3 regions of the Gracilibacillus marinus genome follow, and region 2 is predicted to be linked to each of the others. Evidence: predicted binding sites of a transcription regulator. Region 2 holds the regulator's gene; each other region holds the start of a gene.
What was found. The regulator Rex, encoded in region 2, represses fermentation and respiration genes when NADH is low (regulators of the CRP and FNR family bind a similar motif). The targets are predictions, from matches to a motif close to TTGTGAAATATTTCACAA.
Positions count from the first base shown of each region.

Region 1: the regulator Rex is predicted to act here: its motif matches at 3,174-3,191, upstream of ACFOZ1_RS04025 (nitrate reductase subunit alpha).
Region 3: the regulator Rex is predicted to act here: its motif matches at 3,320-3,337, upstream of ACFOZ1_RS04575 (L-lactate dehydrogenase).

Region 1 covers NZ_JBHSDV010000001.1:917,378-922,960, forward strand. Annotated here, with positions in the region: gene ACFOZ1_RS04015 (DUF3237 family protein) at 110-532, shown strand; gene ACFOZ1_RS04020 (bifunctional diguanylate cyclase/phosphodiesterase) at 736-3,078, shown strand; gene ACFOZ1_RS04025 (nitrate reductase subunit alpha) at 3,259-5,583, shown strand, end outside.
Region 2 covers NZ_JBHSDV010000009.1:4,268-9,850, reverse strand. Annotated here, with positions in the region: gene groL (chaperonin GroEL) at 1-431, opposite strand, end outside; gene groES (co-chaperone GroES) at 498-782, opposite strand; gene ACFOZ1_RS16355 (CPBP family intramembrane glutamic endopeptidase) at 1,068-1,775, shown strand; gene ACFOZ1_RS16350 (YdiK family protein) at 1,779-1,988, shown strand; gene ACFOZ1_RS16345 (redox-sensing transcriptional repressor Rex) at 2,024-2,659, opposite strand; gene ACFOZ1_RS16340 (ABC-F family ATP-binding cassette domain-containing protein) at 2,849-4,774, shown strand; gene tsaD (tRNA (adenosine(37)-N6)-threonylcarbamoyltransferase complex transferase subunit TsaD) at 4,820-5,583, opposite strand, start outside.
Region 3 covers NZ_JBHSDV010000001.1:1,034,537-1,040,119, reverse strand. Annotated here, with positions in the region: gene gap (type I glyceraldehyde-3-phosphate dehydrogenase) at 1-643, opposite strand, end outside; gene ACFOZ1_RS04585 (sugar-binding transcriptional regulator) at 682-1,710, opposite strand; gene ACFOZ1_RS04580 (glutaredoxin family protein) at 1,829-2,083, opposite strand; gene ACFOZ1_RS04575 (L-lactate dehydrogenase) at 2,158-3,120, opposite strand; gene ACFOZ1_RS04570 (HPr family phosphocarrier protein) at 3,737-3,997, shown strand; gene clpP (ATP-dependent Clp endopeptidase proteolytic subunit ClpP) at 4,060-4,656, opposite strand; tRNA gene ACFOZ1_RS04560 (tRNA-Arg) at 4,943-5,015, shown strand; gene whiA (DNA-binding protein WhiA) at 5,275-5,583, opposite strand, start outside.

The sequences.
Region 1 (5,583 bases), on a different contig from region 2:
AATAACTGTATATTTAAGAACAAGAAAAGAATTGTTTGCTACAACGAACAAATAACTGATTTTACATAAAACATACTTCAAAAAAAGGAAAAAGGATGTGCTAAATACATTGAATAACAAAGTAATGGAAGTAACGGTGAGATGCGCAGAACCACTCGAAGTTGGAGAGACTCCAAAAGGCTATCTAAGAGTAATTCCAATCATTGGGGGGACATTTGAAGGGCCTAGATTAAAGGGGAAAGTAATACCTGGTGGAGCAGACTGGAATATGACTAGGGAAGATGGTGTAGCAGAAGTATTTGCCAAATACACCATCGAAACAGATGATGGTGTTCTCATATCTGTCACGAATGAAGGGACAATCAAACCAAATGGAGAACGTATCATAACAAAGCCAACATTTCTTGTTGCAATAGGCAAATATGATTGGCTAAATGATGAAATCTTCATTGGTACTCTAGACCCACTTCCGACATCTGAAGGTATTGTGGTGAAATTAAGTTTTTATCATGGTGGAGCAGTACTTGAATAAGATATTTCAAAGTAGTCATCATCATTGTTTTATAAAAAGAGGATATTCATAAATAAAGTGACAATGTGAATTTTTTAATCCACTTCACAACTTTTTAACTATCAAAATATGACAATATGTGATTAAATATATAGGTAGGATGTCATGTAAATAAATTAACTTTTTGAACAATCATAAAATACACAACTAAGGATGGAAAAATCTTGTTACATTTCTTACATACAAATCACAATTTTATTTATGTTATTCTTTCCTTTATTATCGCAGCAATTGCATCATATGCATCGATTGAATTAGCAAGACAAATAGATGACTCCAATGGAAGAGTAAAGCGTGTATGGTTATTACTAGGTGGTTTATCACTAGGTATAGGCATTTGGTCGATGCATTTTATTGCAATGATTTCTTATCAATTTGAGACAAAAGTATATTATGATATTTGGTATGTGACCTTATCAATAATATTCGCGATAATAGCGTGTGTGATTGGTTATTATTTTATTACATATTTACAAAGAAATACTGTTACATTTATTCTTTCTGGTTCGCTAATGGGGATTGGGATTGGACTTATGCACTATGTTGGAATGACTGCAATTCAAGGTGTAGAGATTACGTATGACGATATGCTTGTATTTTTATCTGTAATTATTGCCATCATTGCATCAATGACAGCACTTCTTATTGGATTTGTATTACCAGGTAAAACACAAACATTTTCTAAATATCGAAAAGTTAGTTTTTCTATCATCATGGCAATTGCCATCTCTAGTATGCATTATACTGGAATGGCTGCAGCTCATTTCGATTATAATGAGAAAAATATTTTAAATGCAGTAAATTTAGTAGACATCGATGTATTTAAATGGATTGTTATCATCACTACATTTACCTTGTTCTTTGTTGTATTTTTTCTCATATTTTATTATAAATTGATGAAAAATACATTAGATTTGCAAGATACATTAATTAATTCTAGTGAAGTAGGGATTGTATTAACAGATTCTATGAATAAGATGATTAGATACAATCACGAATTTGCTAATTTAATGAAACAATTACAGATTAGTTTAACGAGTGAGTGGCTACATATGACGATCCCATTTGCGATTACGGAACTAAAAGCCTTTGATGTGACAGAGATTGATTATCGTCACCTCTATTTAGAAGTGACGAAAGTACCAGTGCAAGCAGATGATGAGAAACAATATTTGTGGTATTTTAGGGATATAACAGAGAAAAAGGAAAAAGATGCAATGATTCATCGTCTTGCATATTATAATGAAATTACTCATTTACCAAATAGTAATATGTTAGAGAAACAATTAAATCATTGGCAAGAGAATCATATAAATGATCTGACATGTATTTATATAAGGGTAGATAGATTACGCTTTTCACTTGGATCCACATTTGTTGACGAAAGAGAAGAGTTTATTAGAAAAGTTGCTTTGTTGTTAAGAGTGAAGATCACAAGTCAAGAATATTTATTTCATTATGATGATCAAGTCATTGTTATCTTTGTGCTTAAAAGTAACAAAAATTATGTACATACATTACTTGAACATTTGCTTGCACAATTGTCCCAATCTGTTCAAATTAAAAATACGTCATATAATCTAACATTTAATATTGGTATAAGTAAATATCCAGAAGATACCACTAATTTACAATCTATTGTGAATTACGCAAGTCTAGCAAGCTTGGAGTCTAGTAAATTAAGTAGAAATAATTATATGTATTTTGAAAAAACAATTTTAGATAAAATGAATCGAAAAGTGTTGCTTGATCAAGCAATGACCATAGCACTTAATCAGGATGAATTTTATTTGGTGTATCAACCAATAATTTGTACAAGAACAGATAAAGTAGCTAGTGTGGAAGTGCTATTAAGATGGAATAGTCCAGAATTTGGATTTATTTCACCAGCTGAGTTTATTCCGATTGCAGAGGAAACAGGATTTATTAACAGAATTGGAAAATGGGTATTAGAGAAGGCATGTATGCAATGGACAGAGTGGAAAGAACAAGGGAAGCCGCTTGTTCACATTGCAATTAATGTATCCGCAATCCAATTAGCCAACCACCAATTTATTGAGATGATTGAAGAAGTGTGTAATCAGACAGGAATGGATCCTACTTATTTGGAATTAGAAATTACAGAATCGTCTTCACTCAATTATCATGAATCATTACATATGAAATTAAATCGTTTATCAGAAATGGGAATTGGCTTATCTTTAGACGATTTTGGAACAGGTTATTCGTCATTTGAACATTTAAAAGAATTAGCTGTTCATAAATTAAAGATTGATCGTTCATTTATCTTTGGTTTACTAGAGGACTCGAATCAAGAAGCAATACTTAGATCGATTATTCAATTAGGCCACAATTTGAAGAAAGATGTGTTAATGGAAGGTGTCGAACAAGTAGCAGAAGTAGAATGGTTGAAAAAGAATCATTGTGACTATATTCAAGGCTATTACTACGCTAAACCGTTAGAAGCAATGGAAGTAATGGAATATATAATACGGACAAACCAGTGAGGGAAATTCTTGCTGGTTTTTTTTATACTTTTTATATTCAAAAGTATAAAAAAACACTAGAAAACATTGGTATTGTTAGCCCATTCGCCTTTTTGGTGTGATGTTGTTCACAACATAGAGAAGTCTCTCGTGATTAAATGAACATATAAACATCAGATTGGGAACATGGAGGGATCAAGAATGCCAAAGAAAAAATCCCCAATATGGCAAAGAATGAATTATCTAAAACCAAAAGAAAAATATGCGAATAATCACAGTCAATTACAAGAAGGAGACCGTGATTGGGAAAATGTCTATCGCCGAAGATGGCAACATGATAAAGTGATTCGTTCCACGCACGGAGTGAATTGTACTGGTTCATGTAGTTGGAATATTTATGTAAAAGATGGCATTGTAACATGGGAAGGACAAGCGGTAGATTATCCGTCAACAGGCCCTGATATGCCAGATTTTGAACCACGTGGTTGCCCAAGAGGTGCGAGCTTCTCTTGGTATATTTATAGTCCATTACGTGTGAAATATCCATATGTAAGAAAAAAATTATTGCACTTATGGCGTGAAGCATTAGAGCAACATGAGACTCCTCTTGATGCATGGAAAAGTATTGTAGAAGACAAAGAAAAATCAAATAGCTATAAACAAGCACGAGGTAAGGGTGGTCTTGTTCGGTCAAGTTGGGAAGAAGTCACACAATTAGTTGCGGCATCTGTTCTTTATACAACAAAAACATATGGTGCAGATCGAAATATTGGATTCTCACCAATTCCTGCGATGTCGATGGTAAGCCACGCTGCAGGGAGTCGTTTTATGTCACTTATCGGTGGACCAATGTTAAGTTTCTATGATTGGTATGCAGATTTACCACCAGCATCTCCGCAAATTTGGGGAGATCAGACAGATGTGCCTGAAAGTTCTGATTGGTACAATTCAGGATATATTATGACATGGGGTTCGAATGTACCACTTACTCGTACACCAGATGCTCATTTCCTTGCAGAAGCACGTTACAAAGGAACAAAAGTAGTATCCGTAAGTCCAGATTATGCAGAATCTACAAAGTTTTCAGATGATTGGATGTCTGTAAAGCAAGGTTCAGACGGTGCCCTTGCAATGGCAATGGGTCATGTTATTTTAAATGAATTTTATCAAAAACAATCTACTCCATATTTTGATAACTATGCAAAAACATATACGGATTTTCCTTTTACTGTTTTGTTAAAACAAAAAGGCGATAAATTAGTTGCAGATCGATTCTTACAAGCAAAAGACTTAGCAATAGAAACAACGAATAGTGAATGGAAGCCATTAATGTACAACAAAGCAACAAATGATTTTGCTATCCCACAAGGAACAATGGGATCAAGATGGGATAAGAATGGCAAATGGAATTTGAAATTAAAAGACGAACGTGATGGACACGAAATTGAACCAGTCTTAGGATTTTTAGGTATGGAAGATGTTGTGAAAACAGTCGATATTGCCTACTTTGATGCAGAGACTCGTTCGACAATGAAACGTAACGTTCCTGCGAAAAAAATCGAAATAAACGGAAAAACAGAATATGTTACAACTGTTTATGATTTGATGCTAGCGAATTATGGTATCGATAGAGGTATTGGTGGAGATGTAGGTAAATCGTATGATGATATTGCAGCATTTACTCCAGCATGGCAAGAAAAAATTACAGGTGTAGATCGCGAATTAGTGATCAAAATCGCACGAGAATTTGCTCAAAATGCGATTGATACAAATGGTCGCTCTATGATTATTGTAGGTGCTGGTATTAACCACTGGTTCCATTCAGATGCGATTTATCGTGCAGTTGTGAACTTAGTTATTATGGTTGGTGCACAAGGTGTCAATGGTGGTGGTTGGGCGCATTATGTTGGCCAAGAAAAATTACGTCCTGCTGAAGGTTGGAACACCATTGCAACAGCGAAGGATTGGCAAGGACCACCTAAGTTACAGAATGGTACATCATTCTTCTATTTTGCGACAGACCAATGGCGTTATGAAGAAACATCGATTAATGAGTTGACTGCAAAAACTGTCGATAAGGCAAGATATGATCATCCAGCAGACTATAATGTGCTGGCTGCACGACTAGGTTGGTTACCATCTTATCCGACATTTAGTAAAAACGGTATTGATGTGTATAATGAAGCAGTTCAAGCAGGGAATCAAACAGTAGAAGCTATTGGGAATTATGTAGCAGACAAATTGAAAAAACGAGAACTTGAATTTTCGATAGAAGATCCAGATAATCCAGTGAATTATCCTAGAACATTATTTGTATGGCGTGCCAATTTAATTTCTAGTTCAGGTAAAGGTCACGAGTATTTCTTAAAACACTTACTAGGAGCAAGTCACGGTTTACTAAATGATGATTCAGATAGTTTACGTCCATCAGAAATTAAATGGCGTGACGAAGCACCTGAAGGTAAGTTGGATTTATTAGTGGATTTAGACTTCCGAATGGCAGGTACTGGATTATATTCTGATGTG
Region 2 (5,583 bases):
GCGATGGATTCTTTGCTTTCGATTGGTTTAGATACTTTACGTAGTTCTTCTGTAGCTACAGTAACAGCTTTCTCGATACCACGACGAACGCCAACTGGATTCGCACCAGAAGCAACGTTTTTAAGACCTTCTTGGATCATTGCTTGTGCTAAAACTGTTGCAGTAGTTGTACCGTCACCAGCAACATCATTTGTTTGAGAAGCTACTTCAGAAACAAGTTTTGCACCCATGTTCTCAAATTTGTCTTCTAATTCGATTTCTTTTGCGATTGTTACACCATCATTTGTAATTAATGGAGAACCATATTTTTTATCTAATACAACATTACGGCCTTTTGGTCCTAATGTTACTTTTACAGCATTTGCTAATGTATCAACACCTCGTAGCATGGAACGACGAGCATCTTCATTAAATTTAATTTCTTTTGCCATTCTAAAAAAACCTCCTTAGAAAATTTCGATTTATGCTATTTATCCAAAATTCACTTCGAGAAGCAATTAACCAACAATTGCTAGAATATCACTTTCACGAAGAATTAAGTATTCTTTACCTTGATATTTCACTTCAGTACCTGCAAATTTAGAGTAAATGATTAAGTCGCCTTCGTTCACTTCTAGAGCGATTTTTTCGCCGTTGTCTGTCACACGACCAGAACCTACAGCTACAACTTTACCTTCTTGTGGTTTTTCTTTCGCAGAATCAGGAAGAACAATTCCACTCGCTGTTTTCTCTTCTTGCTCTACAACTTCAATAATAACACGATCACCTAATGGCTTAAGCATTGGTTATAAACCTCCTTGATATCTACATTTAATTTTTGTTCTTTAGCACTCACTATACAAGAGTGCTAACACAATTATTATAATAATGAAAAGTACTTTTTTTTGCAAGTATTTACTATGAAATTTTTCTAAAAAAATGACATACATGCAAAGATGTACTTCATTACGTCATAAATATAAACAACACTCTTCTATACATAGTCTTACCATTTCAATTTCATTCATGATTTGTGTTAAAATACGTATCATGTATAGAAAAAATAAAATAAAGGGAGTCGTTAAACTTTGCCAAAGAAGTATATGATTATCATCCTTACTTATGTATTAGCACAATTTGCTACAGTTCTTCCTTATTACTTAACTAAGATAATAGATATTAATAACTTGCCATATGTTACGGTAATATGGAATATCGTTGTATTTGGGATTGCTGTCATTATTTCGCTTTTACTATTGAAAAGTGAGATACGTGATTTTTTCCAAGCACGAGAAAAAGGTATCGGCCAAATTATATTATGGTCTATATTAGGCTTTTTCCTAGTCATGATTGCACAAGGGGTCTCTTCTGTTATTGAACGATTCATTATCGGTGTAGATACAGCTTCTGAGAACACGTTAGTCTTAATGCAAGTGGCTCGTGAAATACCTGTATTTCTTCTTATCATCACAATTCTTGGTCCTATATTAGAAGAATTAGTATTCAGGAAGGCAATATTCGGTTCTTTATATAAAAGAATGAATTTCTTCTTTTCTGCCATCATTTCAGGTGTTTTATTTGCGGTATTACACATGGATTTCAGTCATCTGTTAACATATATTGCTGCAGCAACTGTATTTGCTTTTTTATATGTAGAAACAAAGAAGATTATTGTACCTATTATTGTCCATATGTCGATGAACACAATGGCCGTTATTGCACAATTATCGCTTGATCCAGAACAAGTAGAACAATTGATGGAACAATTACAGCTTATATTACTTGGGGGCTATTAAATAATGAGATTCTCGCCACTTACTACTGCATTTCTGTATTTTGGATTAGGTATCTTATTTACCTATATTGCAATACAATCAGTAGAAGAAACTATATTTAACTTTTTCACGATTCTATTAGCTTTTTTTGCAACAATGGATTTTGTACTAGCCATTCGATTAGTAAGATTGCATCGTGCAATAAAAAAAGCTCAGAAAAAGGAGAAAAAATAAAGGCATTCACCTATTATTGGTGAGTGCCTTTGTTTTTATTCTACATCTAATGGATAATGTTTCATAAAATATACTAGCGATTGGAGCTCAACTGCTAAATCAATATGGTGTACGCGCACATCATTTGGAACGGTAATACGTGCAGGTGTAAAGTTAAGGATACCTTTCACACCAGATTGTATTAATCGATCTGTCATTGGTTGCGCTTCAGATACAGGTACTGTTAAAATCGCCACTTGTATATCTCCAATATGCGCTTCCAAGTCATCGACATGATGGACTTCAATTTTACCAATAGACTTCCCTACTTTGCTTGGATCTGCATCAAATGCTACTTCAATTTTTGTATTATTATTTTTGGTAAAGTTATAATTCAAAAATGCAGTACCTAAATTACCTACACCGATCAATGCAACTGGAGTATTCTCATCTTGGTCTAATGTCTTACGGAAAAAACCAAGTAGATAATCCACATTGTATCCATAGCCTTTCTTACCTAATGCACCAAAATAGGAGAAATCACGTCTAATAGTCGCAGAATCTACTTTCATTGCATTACTTAATTCTTTTGATGAAACTCTATCCTTGCCTTGAATGTGTAAATTATTTAAAAATCGATAATATAAAGGTAATCGCTTGGCCGTTGCTTGTGGAATTTTGTTATTTACCATTTTTCATTCCCCTTACTCTATTTCCATATAGGTTTGTGAATGTTTTTACTTACTTCCATTGTAACAGATATCAACAAAAAAGTCGTGAAATAATTCACGAACGAGTATCTTTCCTAATAAAATTCAATGCCTTCCCTCTTGCAGATTCCCGTAATAATAAGATACACTTACATCAATGAGGTGAAACGAATGATTTATTTACAAGCGAATAATGTAACCAAAAGATTCGGCGCGGAGCTGATCTTATCAAATATAAAATTGGAAATTAAACAACATGATCGAATTGCGATTGTTGGGCGTAATGGTGCAGGTAAATCGACATTGTTAAAAATAATCTCTGGTCAACTAAATTATGATGAGGGAGAAATTCATAAACCTAAAGACATAACAATGGGGTATCTCGCACAACATACAGGTCTTGATTCATCTGAAACCATTTGGGATGAAATGCTAAAAATATTTGAACATTTCATAAAGGAAGAAAATAGTTTACGCGAAATGGAAGCAAAAATGGGCGACCCTGACTTTTTACAAGATAGTTCCAAGTATGAACAATTACTATTAAGCTATGATCAAAAACAAGAAGCATTCAAACTTGCTGGAGGTTATCAATACGAAGCAGAAATCAAATCTGTATTGAATGGCTTGAATTTCCCTGAAGAGATGTGGGGAACTTCTATCGCTACATTAAGTGGAGGACAGAAGACACGTCTTGCTCTTGGTAAATTACTTTTAACAAAGCCGCATATTTTAATACTAGATGAGCCGACAAACCATTTAGATATCGAAACATTAACATGGTTAGAAGGCTATATTACGAATTATCACGGTGCCGTTGTCATCGTATCGCACGATCGATATTTTCTAGATAAGACAGTGACGATGGTCTACGAAATATCTAGACATGAATCAACCAAATTCCATGGTAACTATACGAAGTATTTAGAACAAAAGGCACTAAGTTATGAACGAGAACTGAAACAATATGAAAAACAACAAGCAGAAATCAAAAAGATGGAAGACTTTATCCAAAAAAATATTGTTCGAGCATCTACTACTAAGCGAGCACAAAGTCGTAGAAAACAATTAGAAAAAATGGATGTGATGGACAAGCCATTTGGCGAAGAGGGATCTGCTAAGTTCTCATTCACTGTAGAAAGAAGAAGTGGAAATGATGTATTAAAAATACATGACTTATCCTTCCGCTATCAGGAGACAGATCCCGCTCTTTTTACTAACCTAAACCTTCACGTAAATCGCGGAGAAAGTATCGCATTAGTTGGACCAAATGGTGTAGGGAAATCCACACTTTTGAAGAACATTATCGGACATTTAGAGCCAGATACAGGTGAGATACAACTTGGCGCAAATGTGCAAATAGGGTATTACGATCAGGAACAAACCACCCTGCATGCGAACAAAATTGTCTTGAATGAATTGTGGGACGAATATCCACTTATGAATGAAAAGGATATTCGTACAATTCTAGGTAATTTCCTCTTCAGTGGTGATGATGTATTAAGACCTGTTGCTGCACTAAGCGGTGGTGAAAAAGCACGCTTAGCTTTAGCAAAATTAATGATGGAGAAAGCGAACTTCTTATTATTAGATGAACCGACGAACCATTTGGATTTAGATAGTAAAGAAATATTAGAAGCAGCACTCATTGATTATCCTGGTACGATTTTATTTGTATCCCATGACCGCTATTTTATTAACAAAATAGCGACACAAATATTAGAAATGCAAAAGAACAAAACAACAATATACCTCGGTGATTATGATTACTATGTGGAAAAAAAGAATGAAGAAAAGGCATGGAGAGAATTACAATTACAAAATGAACAAGAAGTAACAAAGCAACAAGGAAAAACAGACTTCCAAAAAGAAAAAGAATTAAAGAAATTAGAACGTAAAAAACAACGTAGAATTGAAGAAATCGAACAAGAAATTGCCCAACTTGAAGAGAATGTAGCACATAACGAAGTATTATTATGTGAACCTGACATTTTCCAAGACCACGAAAAATCCTTGCAACTTACAGAGGAAAACGATGCAATGAATACAAAACTCGAACAATTAATGGCAGAGTGGGAGCAATTACATGAAGAGTAAAAAGAACGAACTTCCTTCATACTAGAAGAGAAGTTCGTTCTTTTTTTATTTGCCTCTATTCGCATACATTTCTAAATCTAATCCTGGGTTCGCATTTAAATCCCATCCTGAACGATGGCCTTGCTTGTATGCAATATAACCGGCACTTGCAATCATTGCTGCATTATCTGTACACAACGAGAGTGGTGGAAACATCACGTTCATACGCTCTTCTTTAAACTTTGTTTCCATTGCTTTTCGTAATCCTTTATTTGCAGCAACACCACCCGCTACGATGACTTGTTTTACATTGTTCTCGATTGCTGCTCGATACGTTTTTTCGACTAACACATCGACAACACTTGCTTGAAAACTTGCTGCAATGTCTTCATGCTTATATTCTATCCCTTTTTGACTTGCATTGTGTAACGTATTAATCACAGCTGATTTCAATCCACTAAAACTAAAATCAAAAGAGTCTTCTAACCATGCTCGTGGAAAATCAATCCTTTGTGCCCCAATGTGTGCTAATTCATCAATTTTGGGACCGCCTGGATATGGTAACTTCAATGTACGAGCAACCTTATCATACGCTTCTCCTGCTGCATCATCACGTGTCTCCCCAATGATTTCAAACTTTCCATGTTCCTTCATGACGATTAGTTCTGTATGTCCACCTGACACTACTAATGCAAGAAGCGGGAATTCGAATTCTTCTACTAAACGATTCGCATAAATATGACCTGCGATATGGTGTACACCTATCAACGGTTTTTGATGTGCAAATGCCAATGCTTTTGCTGCATTCACACCAACTAATAATGCCCCAA
Region 3 (5,583 bases), on a different contig from region 2:
TTGCTGCACCAGTTGAGTTAGGAATGATGTTTTCAGCAGCTGCACGAGCACGACGGAAGTCACCTTTAGGGTGTGGACCATCAAGTGTCATTTGGTCACCTGTGTATGCGTGGATTGTTGTCATTAAACCTTCCACAACACCAAATTTATCATTTAAAGTTTTAGCCATTGGAGCTAAACAGTTTGTTGTACAAGAAGCACCAGAAATAACTGTTTCTTCACCAGTTAAGATTTCGTGGTTTGTGTTATATACAACTGTAGGTACGTCATTTCCACCTGGAGCAGAAATTACAACACGTTTTGCACCAGCTTTTAAGTGTAATTCAGCTTTTTCTTTTGAAGTAAAGAATCCTGTACATTCAAGAACGATATCTACACCTAATTCGCCCCAAGGTAATTCTTCAGGGTTACGATTAGCAATTACTTTTACTTCTTTACCATTTACAGTAAATGAACCTTCATTTACTTCTACAGATCCGTTGAAACGGCCTTGAGTTGTATCGTATTTTAATAAGTGTGCTAACATTTTAGAATCTGTTAAATCATTGATTGCTACAACTTCGATTCCTTCTACATCTTGAATACGACGGAACGCTAGACGTCCGATACGTCCAAAACCATTAATACCTACTTTTACTGTCATGCTAAATTCCTCCTTAGAATATGTTCTTAATTTATAAATTAAAGGGAATATCCCTCTAACAACTCTTTTGCGGCTGCTTCATCTGTAATCAACACATTACTTTTACCTAATTTAAAATATGATTGTATTGCATTTGCCTTCGATTTTCCACCAGCAACAGCAATTACATATTGCGCCTTATCTAAATCAGCTAATTGCAACCCGACTGTTCTTGCTTTGTATACTACTTCACCATGGCGATTTAAGTAAAAACCAAATGTCTCACTTACTGCATGTTGTGTTGTAAGACGATCAATTACTTCTTGAGAAGCTTTTCTACGTTTTGCCATTGTGATAGCATCACCAATACTGTGTAAAACAATCTTGGCATCTTGAACCATTTGTAATATTTCTTTTACTGTTGGTTCTTCAATAATGGTATGATAGGACTCTTCGCTAAGGGGATCTGGAACATACAACATTCGATAATTGCCATTAGCCTTTTTAGCCATTTGTGCGCATATCGTGTTCGCTTGATTCTCTACTTGTTCACCTAGTCCCCCACGAGCTGGAACAAAGGTACAATTTGTCGCTTGGTGTAGTGGCTTCATTTGATTTGCCACTTCTGCCATCGATGTACCTCCTGTTACTGCAATAGTTTGGTTGGAAGTTACTATAGTGTTTAGAAATTGAACACAAGCTTTACCAAGTTCTTCTTTTACTGTTTGTTGTTCATCACTATCACCTGAAACGATAATAACATGTTCCAATTGTAATTTATCCTTAATCTGTGATTCTAAAACACGAAATTCAGAAATTCCATTCATAAATGTTGCAAATTTCTCAACAATTGAATTTCCTTCTTCCGTTACTTGCATCCCCTTAGATGTTACCACAATAAACCCGTGTTTGTTTAAAAAATCTATTTCTGAACGCACAAGTCTTTCTTTCATCTGTATTTGTTCAGCAAGACTTCTTCGTCCAATTGGTTGCATTCGTTGGATATAGTGTAATATCTTATATCTTTTTTGCATGACATCTAAGATATCGGGGAATAATTTCTCTTGAATATCTAATAATTCCTTCAATCGGAAACGCTCCTTTTTCGATAGCGGGATTTATTTGTCCCTGCTAGTCGTAAATCGTCCCACGTGAGTCAAAAAAAATAACTTCCATAAGTAATTGTATCAAATTCTACAAAATGACTCAACTCTTTTCTCCATTATTTTTATTTTTCAGAAAACTATTTATACTATCGTAGTCAATTTTCCCTTTACCGACAATAGATTCATTTATTTCGATAACCGGAATTTCTAATTGATATTTTTCCAACAATATTTCGTCATCATAGATATTCACTTCTTCTATATGTAAATTGTATTCTTCTTCAAATAATGTAAGTATCCCTAATGCATCTTCACACAAACTACAATTAGGTTTTCCATATACGATTACATGCATGTTTACATCTCCTCTTTTCAGGCAACATCTATTAAGATAGCTACAGTCATTTCCAGACTGTAGCTATTATACATTTATATTAACGCCTTTCTTCCAACGTCGACCATTTCCTTTAATGTTTTAGCAGATGCATCTAGTTGTTGTTGTTCCACATCTGTTAATTTTAATTCCATAATTTCTCGCACACCATTTTCGTTTAGAACAGCAGGAACACCGATATATACATCATCTAGTCCATATTGTCCCTCAAGATATGCAGAAACTGTCACAATGGCATTTTCGTTATTAAGTATTGCTCTAGTTAAACGAACTAATCCAAGTCCAATACCATAGTATGTTGCACCTTTACGCTTTATAATATGATAAGCAGCGTCTCTGACATTTTCAAAAATTGCGGTCATTTGTTTATCTTCATATAAATTTGCAATATTCGCATACTTAGATAAAGGTACGCCACCTATTTGAACATGACTCCACACTGGCAGTTCAGAATCTCCATGCTCCCCTACAATATATGCATGAACATTACGTGCATCTACTTCAAAATACTCGCCTAATAAATAACGGAATCTTGCAGTATCTAAAATCGTCCCAGATCCAATTACACGTTCCTTAGGTAAGCCAGAAATCTCTCTTGTTAATTGTGTTAAGATGTCCACAGGGTTTGTCGCAACTAAGAAAATGCCTTGAAAATCCACTGCCATCACTTTTTCTACAATGCCTTTAAAGATTCTCGCATTTTTAGAAACTAAATCTAAACGTGTTTCACCTGGTTTTTGATTCGCACCTGCTGTAATTACAACAAGATCTGCATTATGACATTCTTCATAATCTCCTGCTTTTATTCTCATAGGGTTTCCGAATGCCATTCCGTGATTTAAATCGCGAGCTTCCCCTTCTGCTTTATCTTTATCTAAATCAATCAGAACTAACTCATTCACAACACCTTGATTTAATAAAGCATATGCATAACTCGTTCCAACAAATCCAGTACCAATTACAACCACTTTTCTTAATTTCGTTTTTTTACTAGCCATTCTAACCACCCCTTTGTCATTCTACGCCATTTTTAATTATCCTATGTAAATGAATCTGGATATATCGCACAATTATGTTGTGTTAGTATAAATCCAATCTGAGAGTTTTTATACTTTTTTGTTGTATAAATAGTAAAATAGGATATATTCTTACTATATCCTATTTTTTCATGTTATGGAAGCTAGAAATTTGACTATTATGTGAAATATTGAACAAAATGTTATTTGATTAAAATGATTTGTCTTGTGTTTCGTTGTTGAATATTCTTTTATTACAGCACAAGTAACAAAATGATTCCTGCAAAACTAGTAATGGCTAAAAAGCTTCTTATATCGATTAATGGTATTTTTTCATTCATGATTTTTTCGTCCTTTCCAATAAATGATGCACTAATAATGATTGAATTTAGCTATCTATTTTTAATCCCTTTAATTCCAAGTTGTTTACTTTGTTTTAATTTATCATGGTTTTATATTTCTGTCAATCATTTTCCTATAGAAAATACCGCTCTGTTTTTGTTAACATATTGTTCACGATTTTTAAGTTGTAGTAATAATATGACAAATGGTATAGTAGTATTAAATGATAACGCTTACAGAAAGGGGTTAGATGAAAGTGATAGAAAAAGATGTAATTATTGGTGTTCAACCTGGTTTACAAGCACGTCCTGCTGCTATTTTTGTACAGAAGGCAAATAATTATGCTTCAGAAATATTTATTGAAAAAGGTACAAAGCGAATCAATGCGAAGAGCATTATGGGATTAATGAGTTTAGCATTAGCAAATGGTACAGAAATTAAACTCATTGCAGACGGTCCAGATGACGAGGATGCATTGCGTGATTTAATCGAGTTTGTAGAAAATGATCAACAATGATTGATAAATCAAAAAAGAAGATTACAGCATATCTTGATGCTTGTAATCTTCTTTTTATTATATTAATTCAAATCTTCAGGTTTCTTCTCCATCACTTTATCGATTAATCCGTACTCTTTTGCACGTTCTGCTGTCATGAAATTATCTCTGTCTGTGTCTTTTTCGATAATTTCCATAGGTTGACCAGTACGTTCTGCAAGAATTTCATTTAATTTTTTGCGCATTTCAATGATTCGATTTGCATGAATTTGAATATCTGACGCTTGACCTTGTGTACCACCTAATGGTTGGTGAATCATTACTTCACTATTTGGTAATGCAAATCGTTTACCTGGTTCTCCAGCAGCAAGTAAAAATGCTCCCATTGATGCAGCCATACCTATACAAATTGTAGAAACGTTTGGTTTAATAAATTGCATTGTGTCATAAATAGCCATACCCGCTGTAATCGATCCACCAGGAGAGTTGATATACAGTGAAATATCTTTGTCAGGATCTTCAGCTGCTAAGAATAATAATTGTGCAACAATACTATTCGCTACATTGTCATCAATAGCACTACCTAACATGATAATACGGTCTTTTAATAGACGTGAATAAATATCGTATGCACGTTCACCACGGTTTGTTTGTTCAATAACTGTAGGGATTAAATTCATAAGAAAATTCCTCCTTAAAAATCTTTCTTTTATCATTAATTTTCTTTTCTATACACATCATAACTTATTGGTCAAAAAAGGTCAAACGATATGTTTTGTTCAAACTTCTTATTTTATGTAGTGCCTTTTAGTATACTCTACGTACATCCTACCCCTATTTTATCATATTTAAACGATTTACTCTTCATAATTTATGTGAAGGTGGTATAATAGATGATATTTTTATTGAAATAACACTCTCCTTTCGATATACTAATACATGTCTGTTTCATCCATCATGTTACATGCGCTCGTAGCTCAGGGGATAGAGCAATGGTTTCCGGTACCATGTGTCGGGGGTTCAAATCCCTCCGTGCGCGTTAAAATCAAAATTATAAAGAGATTGAAATAACAGATTTCTTTAGCCTAAAAAAATCCAAACGATTCGAAAGCTATTACCGAATCGTTTGGATTTTTTGTGTATTTAAAGGATAATTCTATTTATTTATTTTGAGCTTTTATATGTGCATGTATACGTTACGGCTTGTTCGTGTTCCTTTCCGTAGGTTTCTCTGAGCTACACTTATCTAAGTGGATTAGTCAAGGCATGTACGGAAATTACCATTTCAAAATTACGTATCATTTAGGCACATGCTCACTTCTTAATTGATCCGCAAATTGGTCAATTTTCTTTAATCGATGGTTAATACCTGATTTGCTAATTTTGCTTCCTGACACCATTTCTCCTAGTTCTTTCAAAGAGACATCTTGGTGCTCCATACGTAAAATAGCAATTTCCTTTAATTTATCAGGTAATGCATCTAATCCTACTGTACGTTTAATAAATCGAATATTTTCCACTTGTCTAAATGCAGCACCAATTGTTTTATTTAAATTCGCTGTCTCACAATTCACCAGGCGATTTACAGAATTACGCATATCTCGAAC